DNA from 3 places in the Pseudomonas sp. PS02288 genome. Region 1 is predicted to be linked to each of the others. Evidence: predicted binding sites of a transcription regulator. Region 1 holds the regulator's gene; each other region holds the start of a gene.
The links. Region 1 encodes sigma-54, which starts transcription at its own class of promoters, with help from an activator protein. Its sites were predicted from a motif close to ANTGGCATNNANNTTGCTNT; they were not measured.
Positions count from the first base shown of each region.

Region 2: the regulator sigma-54 is predicted to act here: its motif matches at 3,772-3,791, upstream of QMX85_RS01095 (circularly permuted type 2 ATP-grasp protein).
Region 3: the regulator sigma-54 is predicted to act here: its motif matches at 2,730-2,749, upstream of glnK (P-II family nitrogen regulator).

Region 1 covers NZ_JASCPA010000078.1:8,504-14,434, forward strand. The annotation lists gene QMX85_RS21485 (HAD family hydrolase) at 1-226, shown strand, start outside; gene lptC (LPS export ABC transporter periplasmic protein LptC) at 236-805, shown strand; gene lptA (lipopolysaccharide transport periplasmic protein LptA) at 792-1,349, shown strand; gene lptB (LPS export ABC transporter ATP-binding protein) at 1,349-2,074, shown strand; gene QMX85_RS21505 (RNA polymerase factor sigma-54) at 2,208-3,707, shown strand; gene raiA (ribosome-associated translation inhibitor RaiA) at 3,842-4,150, shown strand; gene ptsN (PTS IIA-like nitrogen regulatory protein PtsN) at 4,160-4,624, shown strand; gene rapZ (RNase adapter RapZ) at 4,634-5,491, shown strand; gene QMX85_RS21525 (HPr family phosphocarrier protein) at 5,502-5,774, shown strand; gene QMX85_RS21530 (hypothetical protein) at 5,784-5,931, opposite strand, start outside.
Region 2 covers NZ_JASCPA010000001.1:232,840-238,770, reverse strand. The annotation lists gene QMX85_RS01110 (proteasome-type protease) at 1-433, opposite strand, end outside; gene QMX85_RS01105 (transglutaminase family protein) at 551-1,378, opposite strand; gene QMX85_RS01100 (alpha-E domain-containing protein) at 1,375-2,328, opposite strand; gene QMX85_RS01095 (circularly permuted type 2 ATP-grasp protein) at 2,333-3,742, opposite strand; gene QMX85_RS01090 (type 1 glutamine amidotransferase) at 3,959-4,675, opposite strand; gene QMX85_RS01085 (ribonuclease E inhibitor RraB) at 4,765-5,106, opposite strand; gene QMX85_RS01080 (DNA-3-methyladenine glycosylase) at 5,428-5,931, shown strand, end outside.
Region 3 covers NZ_JASCPA010000017.1:36,280-42,210, forward strand. The annotation lists gene QMX85_RS09335 (bifunctional diguanylate cyclase/phosphodiesterase) at 1-733, shown strand, start outside; gene QMX85_RS09340 (YifB family Mg chelatase-like AAA ATPase) at 730-2,226, opposite strand; gene QMX85_RS09345 (accessory factor UbiK family protein) at 2,266-2,538, opposite strand; gene glnK (P-II family nitrogen regulator) at 2,943-3,281, shown strand; gene QMX85_RS09355 (ammonium transporter) at 3,312-4,628, shown strand; gene QMX85_RS09360 (secondary thiamine-phosphate synthase enzyme YjbQ) at 4,816-5,241, shown strand; gene sutA (transcriptional regulator SutA) at 5,310-5,627, shown strand; gene QMX85_RS09370 (HAD family hydrolase) at 5,688-5,931, opposite strand, start outside.

The sequences.
Region 1 (5,931 bases):
CCTGGACTACGCGCAGGTTGCCTACCTAGGTGACGACCTCCCCGACCTGCCGGTGATTCGCCGGGTGGGTCTGGGCATGGCGGTGGCCAGCGCCGACAGCTTCGTTCGCCAGCATGCCCACGGCGTCACCCGCGCCCGCGGCGGCGAAGGGGCGGCGCGCGAATTCTGCGAGTTCATCATGGCCGCCCAGGGCACGCTCGACGCCGCCCAGTCGGCTTATCTCTGAGGTCCTGCGATGCTCCGTAAACTGCGCACCTTCGGCCCCCTGACCCTATTCGCCGCACTGCTCGTGGCGCTCGGCTACTGGAACATCCGCCCGGAGACCTTCCTCGACCGGCCAGGTGCCAAGGTCGACGAGGCCGAGATCGATTTCTACGCGGACAACGCCCGCACCCTGCAGTACCAGCCCGACGGCAAGTTGCAGTACGAGATGACCGCGACCAAGCTGGAACACGTCAAGGCCAGTGACATCACCCTGGTCAGCGCGCCGGACCTGATGCTCTATCGCGGCACGGACCTGCCTTGGCATGTGCGCAGCGACCGCGCGGAAGTCGCCTCCGGCGGCACCCAGGCCGAGCTGATCGACGCCGTTCGCGTCGAGCGAACCGACGCCAAGGGCCGCCCGACGGTCCTCACCACCAGCCGCCTGACCGTATTCCCCAAGCAGCAATATGCGCAGACCGAGCAAGCCGTTAGAATCGACGCCGCCAACGGGGTGACCACGGCAAATGGAATGAAAGCGTATCTGAATGACAACAGGATGACCCTGAAGTCCAACGTAAGAGGCCAGTATGAGGCTCGTTAACAGTTTCTCCCTCCGTGCTCTTCCCCTGTTGATCAGCCTGGGCGGCGCGCTAGGAAGCGCAGGCGCATGGGCCCTCCCCTCCGACCGCGACCAGCCGATCCGCGTCCAGGCGGACAGCGCCGAGCTCGACGACAAGCAGGGCGTCGCCGTGTACCGCGGCGGCGTGGTGATCACCCAGGGCACCCTGAAGATCACCGGCGATACGGTCACCATCACCCAGGACAAGAACGGCGACATCAAGGTCTTCACCTCGGTCGGCCGGCCCGCCTACTACGAGCAGAAGCCGGCGCCCGACAAGCCGCTGGTCAAGGCCTATGGCCTGACCATCCAGTACTTCGCCGACAACGAACGTATCGTCCTGATCGACCAGGCCAAGGTCGTGCAGCAGGGCAATACCTTCCAGGGCGAGAAGATCGTCTATGACACCCAGCGGCAGATCGTGAATGCCGGTCGCGCGACCGGCAACAACGTCACCGCGCCGCGTCCGCGGGTGGACATGGTGATCCAGCCGAAGAAAAAAGAGCAGCAGGGGCAACCCCAGTAATGGCCACACTGAAAGCCCAGCACCTGGCGAAGAGCTACAAGGGGCGCCAGGTCGTCCGTGACGTCAGCCTGTCGATCGAAAGCGGCCAGGTGGTCGGCCTGCTCGGCCCCAACGGCGCCGGCAAGACCACCTGCTTCTACATGATCGTCGGCCTGGTGCAGGCCGATCAGGGGCGCGTGCTGATCGATGATCAGGACGTCAGCCATCAGCCTATGCACGGCCGCGCCCGCGCCGGCATCGGCTACCTGCCGCAGGAAGCCTCGATCTTTCGCAAGCTCAGCGTCGCCGACAACATCATGGCGATCCTTGAGACCCGCAAGGACCTCGACGGCGCCGGCCGGCGCAACGCGCTGGAAGACCTGCTGCAGGAGTTTCATATCAGCCACATCCGCGACAACCGCGGCATGAGCCTGTCCGGTGGCGAGCGTCGCCGCGTCGAGATCGCCCGCGCCCTGGCGACCTCGCCGAAGTTCATTCTCCTCGATGAGCCCTTCGCCGGCGTCGACCCGATCTCCGTGGGCGACATCAAGCAGATCATCCATCACCTGAAGAACAAGGGCATCGGCGTCCTGATCACCGATCACAACGTCCGCGAGACCCTCGACATCTGCGAGACCGCCTACATCGTCAATGACGGCCGGCTGATCGCCGAAGGCGACGCCGAAACGATCCTGGCCAACCAGATCGTCAAAGAGGTGTATCTGGGCCACGAGTTTCGTCTGTAGCGAAGGCTTTTCGCTACGGAAAGGTTCCCCATCTCTGGAAAATCATTCTAAAATCGGGCATATAATTTGCTTCCGGCAGCGCTCCGGCGCTCAGCAGTGCACAGGCGTTAGACGCCGGTAATCAAGGTCTGCCATGAAACCATCGCTCGTTCTCAAGATGGGCCAGCAGCTGACGATGACTCCTCAGCTGCAACAGGCCATTCGCTTGCTCCAACTGTCCACCCTGGACCTGCAACAGGAAATCCAGGAGGCACTGGAGTCCAACCCGATGCTCGAGCGTCAGGAGGAAGGCGAGGACTTCGACAACACCGACCCTCTTGCCGACGGCGATGCCCTGCCCAATCCCGGCACCCAGGAAGTGGCATTCCAGGAATCCACCGTACCCACCGTGGAGAACCTCGAAGAGGGCGACTGGCACGACAGCGAACGCATCCCCAGCGAACTCCCCGTCGACACCGCTTGGGAAGACGTCTACCAGACCAGCGCCAGCAGCCTGCCGAGCAATGACGACGATGAGTGGGATTTCACCTCGCGCACGTCCAGCGGCGAGAGCCTGCAGAGCCACCTGCTCTGGCAACTCAATCTGGCGCCGATGTCGGACACCGACCGGCTGATCGCCGTGACGCTGATCGACTGCATCAACGACCAGGGTTACCTGGAAGAATCCCTGGCGGACATCACCGAAGGCTTCGATCCGGAGCTCGACATCGAGCTCGACGAAGTCGAGGCCGTTCTGCACCGCATCCAGCAGTTCGAGCCGGCCGGCATCGCCGCCCGCGACCTCAGTGAATGCCTGCTCCTGCAACTGCGCCAGCTACCGCCGAAGACCCCGTGGCTGAGCGAGGCGCAACGCCTGGTCGGCGACTACCTGGAGCTGCTTGGCAGTCGCGACTACAGCCAGCTGATGCGGCGCATGAAGCTCAAGGAAGACGAGCTTCGGCAGATCATCGAACTGATCCAGAGCCTCAACCCGCGGCCCGGCTCGCAGATCGAAGCCAGCGAACCCGAATACGTGGTGCCCGACGTCATCGTGCGCAAGCACAACGAGCGCTGGCTGGTCGAGCTGAACCAGGAAGCGGTGCCGCGCCTGCGGGTCAACCCCCACTACGCCGGCTTCGTTCGCCGCGCCGACTCCAGTGCCGACAACACTTTCATGCGCAATCAGCTGCAGGAAGCGCGCTGGTTCATCAAGAGCCTGCAGAGCCGCAACGAAACGCTGATGAAGGTCGCGACTCAGATCGTCGAACACCAGCGCGGCTTCCTTGAGTACGGCGAGGAAGCGATGAAGCCGCTGGTTCTGCACGACATCGCCGAAGCCGTGGGCATGCACGAATCGACGATTTCCCGCGTCACCACGCAGAAGTTCATGCACACCCCGCGTGGCATCTACGAACTGAAATACTTTTTCTCCAGCCACGTCAGCACCTCGGAAGGGGGCGAATGCTCGTCCACCGCGATCCGCGCGATCATCAAGAAACTGGTCGCCGCGGAAAACGCGAAAAAGCCGTTGAGCGACAGCAAGATCGCTGGTTTACTGGAAGCACAGGGCATTCAGGTGGCACGCCGCACAGTCGCCAAGTACCGCGAATCGCTGGGCATAGCGCCTTCGAGCGAACGCAAGCGACTGATGTAGTCAGCCCCGTAACGAAGGCACCCGCCTTCCCCTGCTCCGGATAGCCGGAGAGCGGCAAAAGAGCCTCAAACGCCAGATTTTCGGTGGCAGGCCCGTCAGCCTGTCTCTTCTAAGCGGCAACAAGGAGAAGCGGTATGCAAGTCAACATCAGTGGCCATCAACTGGATGTGACCGACGCCCTACGCGACTATATCGAGGAGAAATTCAGTCGCCTTGAGCGACACTTCGACAAGATCACCAACGTTCAGGTGATCATGGAAGTCGAAAAGCTGAAACAGAAAATCGAAGCCACCCTGCGCATCGCCGGGGGCGAAGTGGTCGCCAATGCGGAGCATGACGACATGTACGCGGCCATCGACTTGCTGGTCGACAAACTGGATCGCCAGCTGATCAAGCACAAGGAAAAGCAACTGAACCGCCAGCAAGGTGCTGCGGCTCGCTGACCCTCCCCTATGATCCGACTTGAAAATATCCTGACCCCCGGTCGCGCCCTCGTCGGCGTGCCGGGCGGCAGCAAGAAACGTGTACTCGAGCAGATCGCCCAACTGATCGCCCGCGAGTTACCGACCCTAGAAACCCAGGACATCTTCGAAAGCCTGGTTGCCCGCGAAAAGCTCGGTTCCACCGGCTTCGGCAACGGTATCGCCATTCCCCACTGCCGTCTCGCCGGCTGCGAATCGCCGATCAGCGCGGTCATGCACCTGGAAACGGCGGTCGACTTCGACGCCATTGACGGTGCGCCGGTGGACCTGCTATTCGTCCTGCTGGTGCCGCAGGCGGCCACCGATGAACACCTCGAATTGCTCCGCCAGATAGCCAGCATGCTCGACCGTGCCGAGGTGCGCGAGCGCCTGCGTGCGGCGGATAGCAGCGAGGCCCTGTATCAGGTCGTGGTGGACGTACAGAGCGGGCACTAAGACCAACCTATGCGTCTGATCATCGTCAGCGGCAGATCCGGATCGGGCAAGAGCACCGCGCTCGACGTGCTGGAAGACAGCGGCTTCTATTGCATCGACAACCTCCCAGCCGGCCTGCTGCCAGAGCTCGCCGAGCGGGCGCTGATCCACACCGAACTCGCCCAGCCGCTGGTCGCCGTGTCCATCGATGCGCGCAACCTGCCGAGCCACCTGCAGCGCTTTCCCGAGTTGCTCGCCGAAGTCCGCGCCCGGCACATCCAGTCCGACGTGCTGTTCCTCGACGCGGAGCCGGAGACGCTGCTCAAGCGTTTCTCCGAGACCCGTCGGCGCCATCCGCTGACCAGCGCCACCCGCTCGCTGGCCGAAGCCATCGACGATGAAAGCCAGCTGCTCGGCCCGATCGCCGACCTCGCCGACCTGAAGATCGACACCACCCACCTCAACCTCTATCAGTTGCGCGACACCATCAAGTTGCGCCTGCTGAACAAGCCCGAACCCGGCACTGCCTTTCTCATCGAATCCTTCGGCTTCAAGCGCGGGATGCCGGTAGATGCCGATCTGGTGTTCGACGTGCGCTGCCTGCCCAACCCTTACTGGAAACCGGAGCTGCGCGAACATTCGGGCCTGGAGCAACCGGTGATCGACTACCTTTCGGCGCAGCCGGACGTGCAGGAGATGTATCAGGACATCAGTACCTATCTGCAAAAATGGCTGCCGCGCTTCGCCGCCAGCAACCGCGCCTATGTCACCGTCGCCATCGGCTGCACCGGCGGGCACCATCGCTCGGTCTACCTTGCGGAACGCCTCGGCGCCGCCCTCAAAGAACAATTGAAGAACGTCCAGGTTCGCCACCGCGACCTTCATTAAGGAACCCGCGATGCCTGCGTGTGAAATCACCATCATCAACAAACTCGGCCTGCATGCACGCGCCGCCGCCAAGTTCGTCGGCGTTGCCGGCCGCTTTCCCTGCGCCGTTCGCGTGGGGCGTGGGCCGGAAAGCCTGGTCGATGGCAAGAGCATCATGGCGGTCATGATGCTGGCCGCCGGGATGGGCACTGCAATTCACCTGCATACCGAGGGCGAGCAGTGCGACGAGGCGCTGGACGCGCTGGTCGAACTGATCAACAACCGCTTCGACGAAGGCGAGTGAGGCGCCGGCTCAGGCCAGCGCCGTATCCAGCACCCTCATCAGGCAGAACCCCAGCACCAGGCAGATGCTCGCCTCGACTTCGAAGTCATTCCGATGCGATTCGGGAATGATCTCGTGAGCGACGGCGAACAGCATCGCCCCCGCCGCCATCGCCAGC
Region 2 (5,931 bases), on a different contig from region 1:
TCTGGAAATAGGGGGTATCCGGCGTTGCGGCAATGAAATTGCCCTGCGGATAGAGGTTGAACAGGCCCGGCTCCTGACCTTTGATCTGCCCGCCGAGAAGGAACGAACAGCTCATGTCGACGCCGCCATCCTGGCGCGAATCGTGTTCGCTCATCTCGCGAATCGTCTGGCCGACCAGCCGCGCGGCGTCGAACAGCGTCGTCACGTTGTACAGGTGCGGGCAATCGCCATTGAGCCGCTGGCGCAGCAGGTTGACCACCGATTGCGAGGTCGCCAGGTTGCCGGCGGTCTGCAGCACGATCAATCGCTCGCCCGGCACGCCGAACACGTAGAGCTTGCGGAAGGTAGCGATGTGGTCGACGCCGGCATTGGTGCGCGAGTCGGAGACGAAAACCAGGCCATCGGCGAGGTTCATGGCGACGCAGTAAGTCATGAATGAGTGATCTCGAGTTGATTGAGCGCCAGGTTGTCGGTTTTGCACAGACAGCCTGGAGCACTCATTTTACAACTTGAGCAGCGCGCATCGTCGCCGATTGCGCGCGGCGGGCCCTCACTGCTGGGTCTGACCCTGCGATTGCCCCTGGGATTGCGATTGCGACAGGGTCGGCGACACCAGCACCTTGGCGTGCATCTGCTCGACGCCGCCGCCACGGCGCATGCCGCGTACCGGGCAGGCATCGAGGTAATCCAGTCCTACGGCGAGTTTCAGGTGGCGCTCCGGGCGCGACAGGCCGTTGGTCACGTCGAAACTGTACCAGGCGTCGTTCAGCCAGGCTTCCGCCCAGGCGTGACTGGCCAGGTGGCCGGCTTCCTCGGTGTAGATGTAGCCGGAGACGTAGCGCGCCGGAATGCCCAGGCTGCGCGCGCAGGCGAGGAACGCGTGGGTATGGTCCTGGCAGACGCCGCTCTTGCCGGCGAAGGCTTCGGCGGCGCTGCTGTCCACCTTGGTCGAGCCGGGGGTGTAGACGATCCGTTCGCTCAGTGCATTCATCAGGCGGATCAGCGCATCGCGATCGCGGTGGCTGTTGCACTGCTGGTGGGCGAACTCGCGCAGCGCCTCGTCCGGCTGGGTCAGTCGGGTGAAGCGCAGGTATGGATACGCCGACTGGTCGTCGTGCTCCGCTTCGCAGTGCTCGTCGATGTCGACTTCGCCGCTGGCGCTGATGATCAGGTCATCGTGCGGTTCGTCCACAGTCAGCACGTGAAGGATGTTACCGAAGGGATCGAGCTGCGCGCGCACCGGGCGCGGCAGGCTGAGCTGCCAGTTGAGTACGTGCTGGCGCTCGCTGTCGTGGGGCGTCAGGCGCAGGTACTGGATGCTGGTGCGCACCTGATCATCGTAGTGATAGGTGGTGTCGTGGCTGATGGACAGTCTCATGCCGCCTCCAGATAGGAAATATGGATGGCGCTTCCGAGCTGGCCCACCAGTTGGATGAACTCGGTGATCCAGCCGTGCAGGCCTTCCTCGCCGTTGAGCACTTCTTCGATGCTGCTGTAACGCAGGCGGGCGTCCATTTCCGCGGCCAGTCGTTGTGCGGGCCGGCCGTTGTCGCCGGGCAGGCTGGAAAGGATCAGGTTCAGCTCTTCCAGGCAGGCGCGCAGCGAGCGTGGCACGTCCGGACGCAGCAGGAGCAGTTCGGCGACTTTGCGCGCATGCGGCGAGCCGCGGTAGATCTCGGCGAAGGCCTCGAACGAGGACAACGCGCGCAGCAAGGCGCTCCACTGATAGTAGGCGCGCGCCGAGCGGTCATCGATGTCGTCTTCCTCGCCGAGCAGCTCATAGCGCGCATCGAGCAGGCGCAGGGTGTTGTCGGCGCGCTCGATGAAGGTTCCCAGGCGGATGAAGCGGTAGGAATCGCTGCGCATGATGGTGCCGAAGGTGGCGCCACGGAACAGGTGCGAACGCTCCTTGACCCACTCGCAGAACCGGCTGATGCCGTAGCCGCCAAGGCCCTGCTGGGCGATGCCGCGCATTTCCAGCCAGGTGGCGTTGATGTTTTCCCACATGTCCGCGGTGATGCGCCCGCGTACGGCATGCGCATTGGTGCGTGCGGCGCCCAGGCAGCTGTAGATGCTCGCCGGGTTGTTCGCATCGAAGGCGAAGAAGTGCAGCATGCGCTCGGCGTTGAGCTGGCCATGCAGCTCGAGGTAATCGTCGAAGGTGCCGGTGATCAGCAGCGGCATCGCCAGTTCGTCGAGGCCGTCGCCGCGTCCGTCGTGCGGCATCAACGACAGCGAGTAGCTGACGTCGAGCATGCGCGCGAGGTTCTCCGCGCGCTCCAGGTAACGTGACATCCAGTACAGGTCAGAGGCCGTTCTCGAAAGCATTCCCTTAATCCTCCACTACCCAGGTGTCCTTGGTTCCACCGCCCTGCGACGAGTTGACCACCAGCGATCCCTCGCGCAAGGCCACTCGGGTAAGACCGCCGGGAACCAGCTGCGTTTCGCGGCCGGTCAGGACAAAGGGGCGCAGGTCGATGTGGCGCGGCGCGATGCCCTTCTCGACGAAGGTCGGGCAGGTCGACAGGCTGAGCGTTGGCTGCGCGATGTAGGCCTCCGGCCGGGCGATGATGCGCTGGCGGAAATCCTCGATCTCGGCGCTGCTGGCAGCCGGGCCGACCAGCATGCCGTAACCGCCGGAACCCTGGGTTTCCTTGACCACCAGCTCAGGCAGGTTGGCCAGTACGTGGGACAACTCGGCCGGCTTGCGGCATTGCCAGGTCGGCACGTTCTTCAGGATCGGCTCCTCGCTGAGGTAGAAGCGGATCATGTCGGTGACGAACGGATAGACCGATTTGTCGTCCGCCACGCCAGTGCCGATGGCGTTGGCCAGCACCACGTTGCCCGAGCGATAGGCCGACAGCAGCCCGGGCACGCCGAGCATGGAGTCCGGGTTGAACGCCAGCGGGTCGAGGAAGGCATCGTCGAGGCGGCGGTAGATCACGTCCACCGGGCGCGCGCCGGCGGTGGTGCGCATGAATACCTTCTCGTCGCGGACGAACAGGTCCGCACCTTCCACCAGTTCCACGCCCATCTCGCGGGCGAGGAACGCGTGCTCGAAGTAGGCACTGTTGAAGCGGCCCGGCGTCAGCACTACGACGCTGGGGTTATCCAGCGGGCTGGAGCACTTGAGGGTGTCCAGCAGCATGTTCGGGTAATGGCCGATCGGGGCGATGCGTTGCGCCGAGAACAGCTCGGGGAACAGCCGCATCATCATCTTGCGGTCTTCGAGCATGTAGCTGACGCCGCTCGGGGTGCGCAGATTGTCTTCCAGCACGTAGTAGCTGCCGTCACCGTCGCGTACCAGGTCCACCCCGGCGATGTGCGCGTAGATATCGCGGTGCAGGTTCAGCCCGCGCATCGCCAGCTGGTAGCCCTCGTTCGCCAGCACCTGCTCGGCGGGAATGATCCCGGCCTTGATGATGCGCTGCTCGTGGTAGAGGTCGGCGAGGAACATGTTCAGCGCCTGGACGCGCTGAATGCAGCCCTTCTCGACGATGCGCCATTCGCTCGCGGGAATGCTGCGGGGAATGATGTCGAAGGGAATCAGTCGCTCGGTACCCTGCTCGTCACCGTAAAGGGTGAAGGTGATACCGGCACGGTGGAACAGCAGATCGGCTTCGCGGCGGCGCTGCGCCAGTTGCTCTTCAGGCGTTTCCGCCAGCCAGCGGGCGAACTCCCGGTAGTGCGCCCGGCAGTCGCCGTTCGCATCGTGCATCTCGTCAAAAAAATTGCGGGACATGCCGTACTCCTTGTCCGGTCAGCAAGAGCATCGCAAGCCTCATGCCAGCGGTAAAAACCAATTAATTCAATGAGTTGAAGAACAACTCAAATATCCTTGCACCAAACCTGCGCACGCACGGCAATACCTGATCAGCACGACGCCCCATTTGAAAGCGTCTGCGGCGGACGGGGCAGCTCCTGTTCATCCCCACCTTGCCGACCTATTTCCTCCCCATCAGACGGTTTCCCGCAGAGCCAGTTTCAACCAGTGACGATAGAAAACGTCGGCCACCCGATTGAGGGCGCCCACGCGAGCAGAAAGGTTTTCCAGCATCTGAGCGCCGCTTTGCTGACTGGGTTGGCGGCTGTCGAGCAGGTGGCCCCAATCGCCCACCCACAGGCGCACCAGTTCCTCGGTCATCTCGGGGTGCCCCTGCAGGCCCAGCACCTTGTCACCCCAGGCGAAACCCTGGTTGCCGCACCAGTCGCTGGCGAACAGCCGTTGCGCACCGGCCGGCAACTCGAAGGTGTCGCCATGCCACTGGAACACCTCCACAGAGTCGGCCAGCCCGTCGAGCCATGGGCTGGCACGCTCGCCATCGCAGCGGCGCAGGGTCTGCCAGCCGATCTCGCTGTAGGGCATCCGCATGACGCGGGCACCGAGCGTTTTCGCCAGCAGTTGCCCGCCCAGGCAATGGCCGATCAGAGGAATGTCGCGCTCGATGAAATGCCGCAACGCAACGTCTTCGGTGACCAACCAGGGCAAGGGGTCGTTGACGCTCATCGGTCCGCCCATCACCGCTACGGCGCGTGGACGGTCGAGGTCGTAGCCGTCCAGTTCGCCCTGATCGACGCGCAGCACGTCGAACGCCAGGCCCTGGGCATCGAGCGTTTCGGCCAGGTGGCCGGGTGAACAGAAATCAGCGTGGGTAAGAATCAGGATATCGCTCATGGCCCCTCCAGTTTGTCGCCAGTCTGGCGGAAGGGTCGCGACAGGTCGAGCGCGGGGCACCGACCGAGGCCGGCGCCCGCGTGCGTGGATCAGGCGCCGGGGGCGGACAGCTCCTGAGTCACGCCCCAGCCATCGAGTACGCCGCCCAGAGGCTCGACGACGGATTCGAGCCCCTGCTCGAAGTCGTCGATGCCCTCGTGGGTGGCGTACATCACCTTGCTGACCTGCAGGTGCCAGATACCGTCATCCAGCGGGGAAATCTGCGTATTCAGGGATTCGCCACGAAAATTCGTGGCGGCCGAACGGGCGCCGTCCTCGTCGGGGAACAAGGCGTAGAACTCGATCGGATGGACGCGGGCAAAGTCGAAGCCGCCTTCTTTCATGCGGCGCAGTACGGAGGTGCTGACATCATCTTGGAAGGTTGTGCTCATGCAATGAACTCCTCTCAGGCGATGGCTCGATTGACCTTCTCGTCGTGAGGCGAACGCCTCTCGGCACGCGGCGATGCCGTACGGAATCAAGCGGGGCGTGAAGCGCGGAGCGACCGGTTGGCGGACGTTCCCGGGTGGCATGCCGTGGGGCGCATGCCGAAGCCCGTTCCTGCAGGTTAGCGTCATCCCGCGAACCCTGCCGCCGCTTCATTTCAATGGACCTTGCGGCGACGCCGGCGTCCTCGCCTTTTGTCGGACGCGCGCAAGTATGAAAGCGCGTTTCGTTGCAGGCGAGCCGCGCCACGCTGCTACAGTCCGCCCATGAACGACCTCTCCAACCACCACCAAACGTTGCGCCTGCCCTATCTGCCCCCGTGGCACTGGCAGCATTTCCAACGCTTCTTCGCCCAGCGGCTGCTGCCGGGCGTCGAGCTACTGGACGAGCAACGCTACGCCCGCAGCTTTCGCCTGGGCGAGGTGCGTAGCTGGTTCGCCGTCAGCCCGCTGCCCGACGAGCACGCCCTGGCGCTGACCGTCGGCGCCGAAGCCCGCGAGCTGACCCAGGCACTGGTGCCCAAGGTGCGCCGGATGTTCGACCTGGACGCCGACCTCGGCAGGATCGCCGCGCACCTGGGCAACGATGCGCTGCTCGGCCCGCTGCTGGCGGGTCACCCGCCGCTGCGCCTTCCCGCCGCGTTCGATCCGTTCGAGCAGGCGGTGCGTGCCATCGTCGGCCAGCAAGTCACCGTCAAGGCGGCAGTGACCATCACCCGGCGACTGGTGGAACGTCTCGGCGAAACGCTGCCCGACGCGCCGGCTGACCAG
Region 3 (5,931 bases), on a different contig from region 1:
CTACCAGCCGCGGCTTTGCCTGCAGTCCGGGCGCTTTCTCGGCGTCGAAGCGCTGGTGCGCTGGCAGCATCCGCGCCGGGGGCTGCTGGCGCCGAGCGAGTTCGTACCGCTGGCCGAGGAGAGCGGCTTGATTGTGCCGCTCGGTTACTGGGTCATCTCCCGCGCGCTGCGTGACATGCAGGACCTGCGTGCGCAGGGGATGCCGGCGCTGCACATGGCGGTCAACCTGTCGTTCCGCCAGTTCCAGGACAGCCAGTTGCTGCCGACCCTGAGCCGGCTCATCGAGGAAAATCAGGTGGACGCGCGCTGGCTGGAATTCGAGCTCACCGAGACGGCGGTGATGCGCCGCAGCGATCAGGTGCGCCAGACCATGCAGGCGCTGCGCAGGCTCGGCGTGCGCTTTTCCCTGGATGACTTCGGTACCGGCTTTTCCTCCTTCGTTCACCTCGACCGGCTGCCCATCGCGTTGCTGAAGATCGACAAGAGTTTCGTCGGCGGCATGAATGACAAGGCGGAAAGCTATCGGCTGGTACGGGCGATGATCGATCTGGCGCACAACCTCGGTCTGGACGTGGTCGCCGAGGGGGTGGAAAGCGCTGAGCAACTGGCGCTGCTGGCGCGCTTCGGCTGCGACCAGGTGCAGGGCTACCTGATCAGCCGGCCGCTGGCGCTGCAGCATCTTGTCCAGCTGCTCTCGAGCGGTCCGCGCCAGGCCAACCCGCAGCCGTCCTAGGCCAGGCCACTGGCGCGGTACTGCAAGGCTTCGGCGAGGTGCGCGCGGCCGAGGGTCGAGGCGTCTTCGAGGTCCGCCAGGGTTCTCGCCACCTTCAATACCCGGTGCGCCGCCCGCAGCGACAGGCCGAGACGCTCGCAGGCGGTTTCCAACCAGAGGCGGTCCTCCGCGCTCAGCAGGCAGTGTTCCCGCAGCCCCTGCAGGTCGAGGAACGCGTTGGCCATGCCCTGGCGCCGCAGTTGCCTCTGGCGCGCCGCGGCGACGATGGCTGCCGCCTCGTGGCTGCCCATGCCGTGTCGCGGGGCGGTATCCAGGGCCATCGGCTCGCGCAGCACGGCGACGTGCAGGTCGATGCGGTCGAGCAGCGGCCCGGACAGCTTGCCGCGATAGCGCTGGATCTGCTCGGAGGAGCAACGGCAACGTGCGCTGGGGTCGCCGAGGTAGCCGCACGGGCAGGGATTCATCGCCGCGACCAGCTGGAAGCGTGCAGGAAAACGCACCTTGTCGTTGGCCCGGGCAATGACGATTTCGCCACTTTCCAGGGGCTCCCGGAGGACTTCCAGGACCTTGCGGTCGAACTCCGGCAATTCGTCGAGAAACAGGACGCCCTGGTGAGCCAGGGTGATTTCGCCGGGGCGCGGGCGACTGCCGCCGCCGACCAGCGCCGGTGCCGAAGCGCTATGGTGCGGATGCCGAAACGGACGCTGCGGCCAGGCTTCCAGCGGCGTGTGGCTGGCCACGGAGTGGATGGCGGCGACTTCCAGCGCCTCGCGCTCGTCCAGCGCGGGCAGCAGTCCCGGTAAACGGCTGGCCAGCAGGGTCTTGCCGGTTCCCGGCGGGCCACTCAGCAGCAGGTTGTGCGATCCGGCCGCGGCGACCAGCAGCGCGCGCTTGGCGGCGATCTGCCCCTGTACGTCCGCAAGGTCGGGGTAGGGCTGCAGGCGGCGCAGCAGACCCTGCGCCTGGAACGGCGCCAGCGGAGTCTTCGCGCTGAAATGGGCGGCCAGTTCCAGCAGATGGTCGGCGGCGAAGACCACCAGCCCGGACGCCAGGCTGGCCTCCTCGGCGTTGGCCTTCGCCACGACCAGGGCGCGCCCGGCCGCGCGGGCGGCCAGTGCGGCGGGCAACACGCCCTGCACCGGCCGTACTGCGCCGGAAAGTGCCAGTTCGCCAAGACATTCGCAGTTGGCCAGGCTTTCTACCGGAAGTTGTCCGCTGGCGGCGAGAATACCTAGCGCGATGGCCAGGTCGAAGCGGCCGCCGTCCTTGGGCAGGTCGGCCGGAGCCAGGTTCAGGGTGATTCTGCGGGGTGGAAAGTCGAAGCCCGAGTTCAGGATGGCGCTGCGCACGCGGTCCTTGCTTTCCTTGACCGCGGTTTCCGGCAGGCCCACCAGCGCCAAGGACGGCAGGCCGTTCGCCAGATGAGCCTCGACGGTGACGGGCGGGGCTTCCACGCCGACCTGGGCGCGGCTGTGGACAATGGCCAGGGACATGCATCACTCCTTGATGACATGCCGCTCGCCGAGCGCGATTCACTCGGCGGCGGGAGGGGACTCTTTCGCCAAGCGTTCTTCGAGTTCGAGAACCTTACTTTCCAGGGCTTCGAGGCGAGCGCGGGTGCGTGCGAGCACAATCATCTGGCCGTCGAATTCGTCGCGGCTGACCAGATCGAGCTTGCTGAAGGTGCTTTGCAGCAACGCCTTGAGCTGCGATTCGAACTCTTCGCGCTGAACGGGGCGCTCGCCATTGAACAGTCGCGAAGCATGGGTGCTGAGGGCATCGAGCAGGGCTTTGGGCGGCAACATGGGCTTATTCCGGTGACAGTGGCGGCGGAGTCTATCATGGCGCCGGAAATTCCCGGCCTTGAGGCATAAGCGCACGTTTATCGCGCATGCTCTCTGCGGTGTGCGCTCTGTTTTGGTGCGCATTGACGATTTGGGCGACTCTATTGTCGACAGATCCGCCCGCGAGGCCCCAAAAACCGTCTATCGCCGTAGATGGCAAGCTTTCTGCTTAGCTGCCTGTGACGCGTGCACCGATGCAGTTCCGGTGCGTTAGGCGAAGCGGGGGAGAATGCTTCGTCGGGAACGGTAGGTTGATGTCGGCGCGGCCGAGCCAGGGCCGCGACGCGTTACAAAGCCAGACACTGCGCATAGACTTGGTTCAGGTCATCTGTTCCTGGGGCAAGTCATTTACACGGGAGATAGTTATGAAGCTAGTCACTGCCATCATCAAACCGTTCAAGCTGGACGACGTGCGCGAGTCGCTGTCGGAGATCGGCGTGCAGGGCATCACGGTCACTGAAGTCAAAGGCTTCGGTCGCCAGAAAGGTCACACCGAGCTGTATCGCGGCGCCGAATACGTCGTCGACTTTCTGCCCAAGGTGAAGATCGACGTAGCCATCGCTGACGATCAGCTGGACCGCGTCATCGAAGCCATCACCAAGGCCGCCAACACCGGCAAGATCGGCGATGGCAAGATTTTCGTGGTGAACCTCGAACAGGCTATCCGTATCCGTACCGGCGAGACCGGCACAGACGCGATTTAAGCCCCCGACCCCGACCCAGGAGATATACAGATGACTCTGCGTCAGTTCGCAGGGCTTGGAGCCCTTTTGTCCCTTTTCACCCCCGGTCTGGCCATGGCTCAGGAAGTTACCCTGAACTCTGGCGATACCGCCTGGATGCTGACTGCCACGGCTCTCGTGCTGTTCATGACCATCCCCGGCCTGGCGCTGTTCTACGGCGGCATGGTGCGTTCGAAAAACATTCTCTCGGTAATGATGCAGTGTTTCGCCATCACTGGCCTGATCAGCATCGTCTGGGTTGTTTACGGCTATAGCCTGGCGTTCGATACCACCGGTATGGAGCAGGGCGTCGTCAACTTCAACTCCTTCGTGGGTGGCCTGTCGCGCGTCTTCCTCAGCGGCCTGACCGTCGACAGCCTGACCTCGGCCTTCCCGGAAAGCGTGTTCATCACCTTCCAGATGACCTTCGCGATCATCACCCCGGCCCTCATCGTCGGCGCCTTCGCCGAGCGCATGAAATTCTCCGCCATGCTGATCTTCATGGTCGTGTGGTTCACCCTGGTGTACGCACCGATCGCCCACATGGTGTGGAGCGGCAACGGTGGTCTGCTGTGGGACTGGGGCGTGCTGGACTTCGCGGGCGGCACCGTAGTGCACATCAACGCCGGTATTGCGGGTCTGGTTGCCTGCATCGTGCTCGGCAAGCGTAAAGGCTACCCGTCCACTCCGATGGCACCGCACAACCTGGGCTACACCCTGGTCGGCGCCGCCATGCTCTGGATCGGCTGGTTCGGCTTCAACGCCGGCTCCGCTGTAGCTGCCAACGGCACCGCGGGCATGGCCATGCTGGTCACCCAGATCGCTACCGCCGCCGCTGCTCTGGGCTGGATGTTCGCCGAGTGGCTGACCCACGGTAAGCCGAGCGCCCTGGGCATCGCTTCCGGTGTGGTTGCCGGTCTGGTCGCCATCACCCCGGCCGCCGGCACCGTCGGCCCGATGGGAGCCCTGGTGATCGGTCTGGTCGCCGGCGTGATCTGCTTCTTCTGCGCCACCAGCCTGAAACGCAAACTGGGCTACGACGACTCCCTGGACGCCTTCGGCGTGCACGGCATCGGCGGCATCATCGGCGCTCTGCTGACCGGCGTCTTCGCCGCTCCGGCTCTGGGTGGCTTCGGCACCGTCGAAGACATCGCCGCTCAGCTGTTCATCCAGTTCAAAGGCGTTGCCTTCACCGTTGTCTACACCGGCATCGTGACCTTCGTGATCCTCAAGGTTCTCGATCTGGTTATCGGCCTGCGTGTCAGCGACGAGACCGAGACCGTTGGTCTCGACCTCGCCGAGCACAACGAGCGCGGCTACAACCTGTAATACGCTTGACGAAGCAAAGCCCGGTTCGCCGGGCTTTTTTTTGCCTGCGAAACGGCCACCGCCTTGCTATACAGAGATCGCAGCATGCGGTGAAGGTCGCCACCACCGGCTAAATTGAGGCCCTGGCTGGCCTTTGTTTTTTCCGGCGTCGCGCTAGAATGCGCCCGCCAAAAGGGGAGAACGCCAGATGTGGCTGCAGCGATCGATCACCTTGCGGGCGCGTCCGCGTGGTTTCCACCTGATAACCGACGAAGTGCTGAGCGTCCTGCCGGAACTGTCCCGTTATCGGGTTGGTCTGTTACACCTGTGGCTGCAGCACACGTCGGCATCGTTGAGCGTCAACGAGAATGCCGACGCTGCGGTGCGTCGCGACTTCGAGCGGTTCTTCAACCGTCTAGTGCCGCAGGGGGCCGACGGCTACGAACACGATTACGAAGGCCCCGACGATCTGCCGGCGCACTTCAAGGCGAGCCTGCTGGGCTGCCAGCTGAGTCTGCCGATAGCGTCGGGTGAGTTGGCGCTGGGGACCTGGCAAGGTGTCTACCTCGGTGAGCACCGCGACCAGGGCGGTGCACGGCGGTTGATCGCTACCCTGCATGGCGAAGTTTGCTGATTTTTTCCTGTCGCGCAGTGCAGCGGCGGGACCATAACAACCTGCTTATCGCGAGCGTGAGGTCGAACATGAGCGACGAAGAACTGGAACAGGACGAACTGGAAGGAACCGACGAGGACGAAGGCGAGGAGCTCGCCGCTGCCGAAGACGTCGATAGCGAAGACAGTGAGAGTGAGACCCCTGCCCCGGCCGGCAAGAAGGCCAAGGCAGCCGTCGAGCCCGAAGAGCTGCCCAGCGTCGAAGCCAAGCAGAAGGAGCGTGACGCCCTGGCCAGAGCGATGGAAGAGTTCCTCGCGCGCGGTGGCAAGGTGCAGGAAGTGGAGCCCAACGTGGTCGCCGATCCGCCCAAGAAGCCGGACAGCAAGTACGGCAGCCGCCCCATCTGAGCCTGTCCAGCCATGAAAAAGCCCGCCATGTCGCGGGCTTTTTCATGGCTGGCGTTCGGCTCAGTCGCGGTTCCAGGTGTCCAGCAGCTCCGGCAGCTCGGTCAGGCTGCGAATCTGCGCATCCGGGGCGCCCGGTTGTTCCCAGGCGTTGCCGAGCGGGTTGTACCAGACCGCGCGCATCCCGGCCGCCTGGGCACCGAGAATGTCGTCGCCGGGGTGGTCGCCAACATGCACGGCACGCTCAGCCTGGGCATCGGCGCGGCGAAGCGCTTCCTGGAACGGGTGCGGATCGGGCTTGCCGACG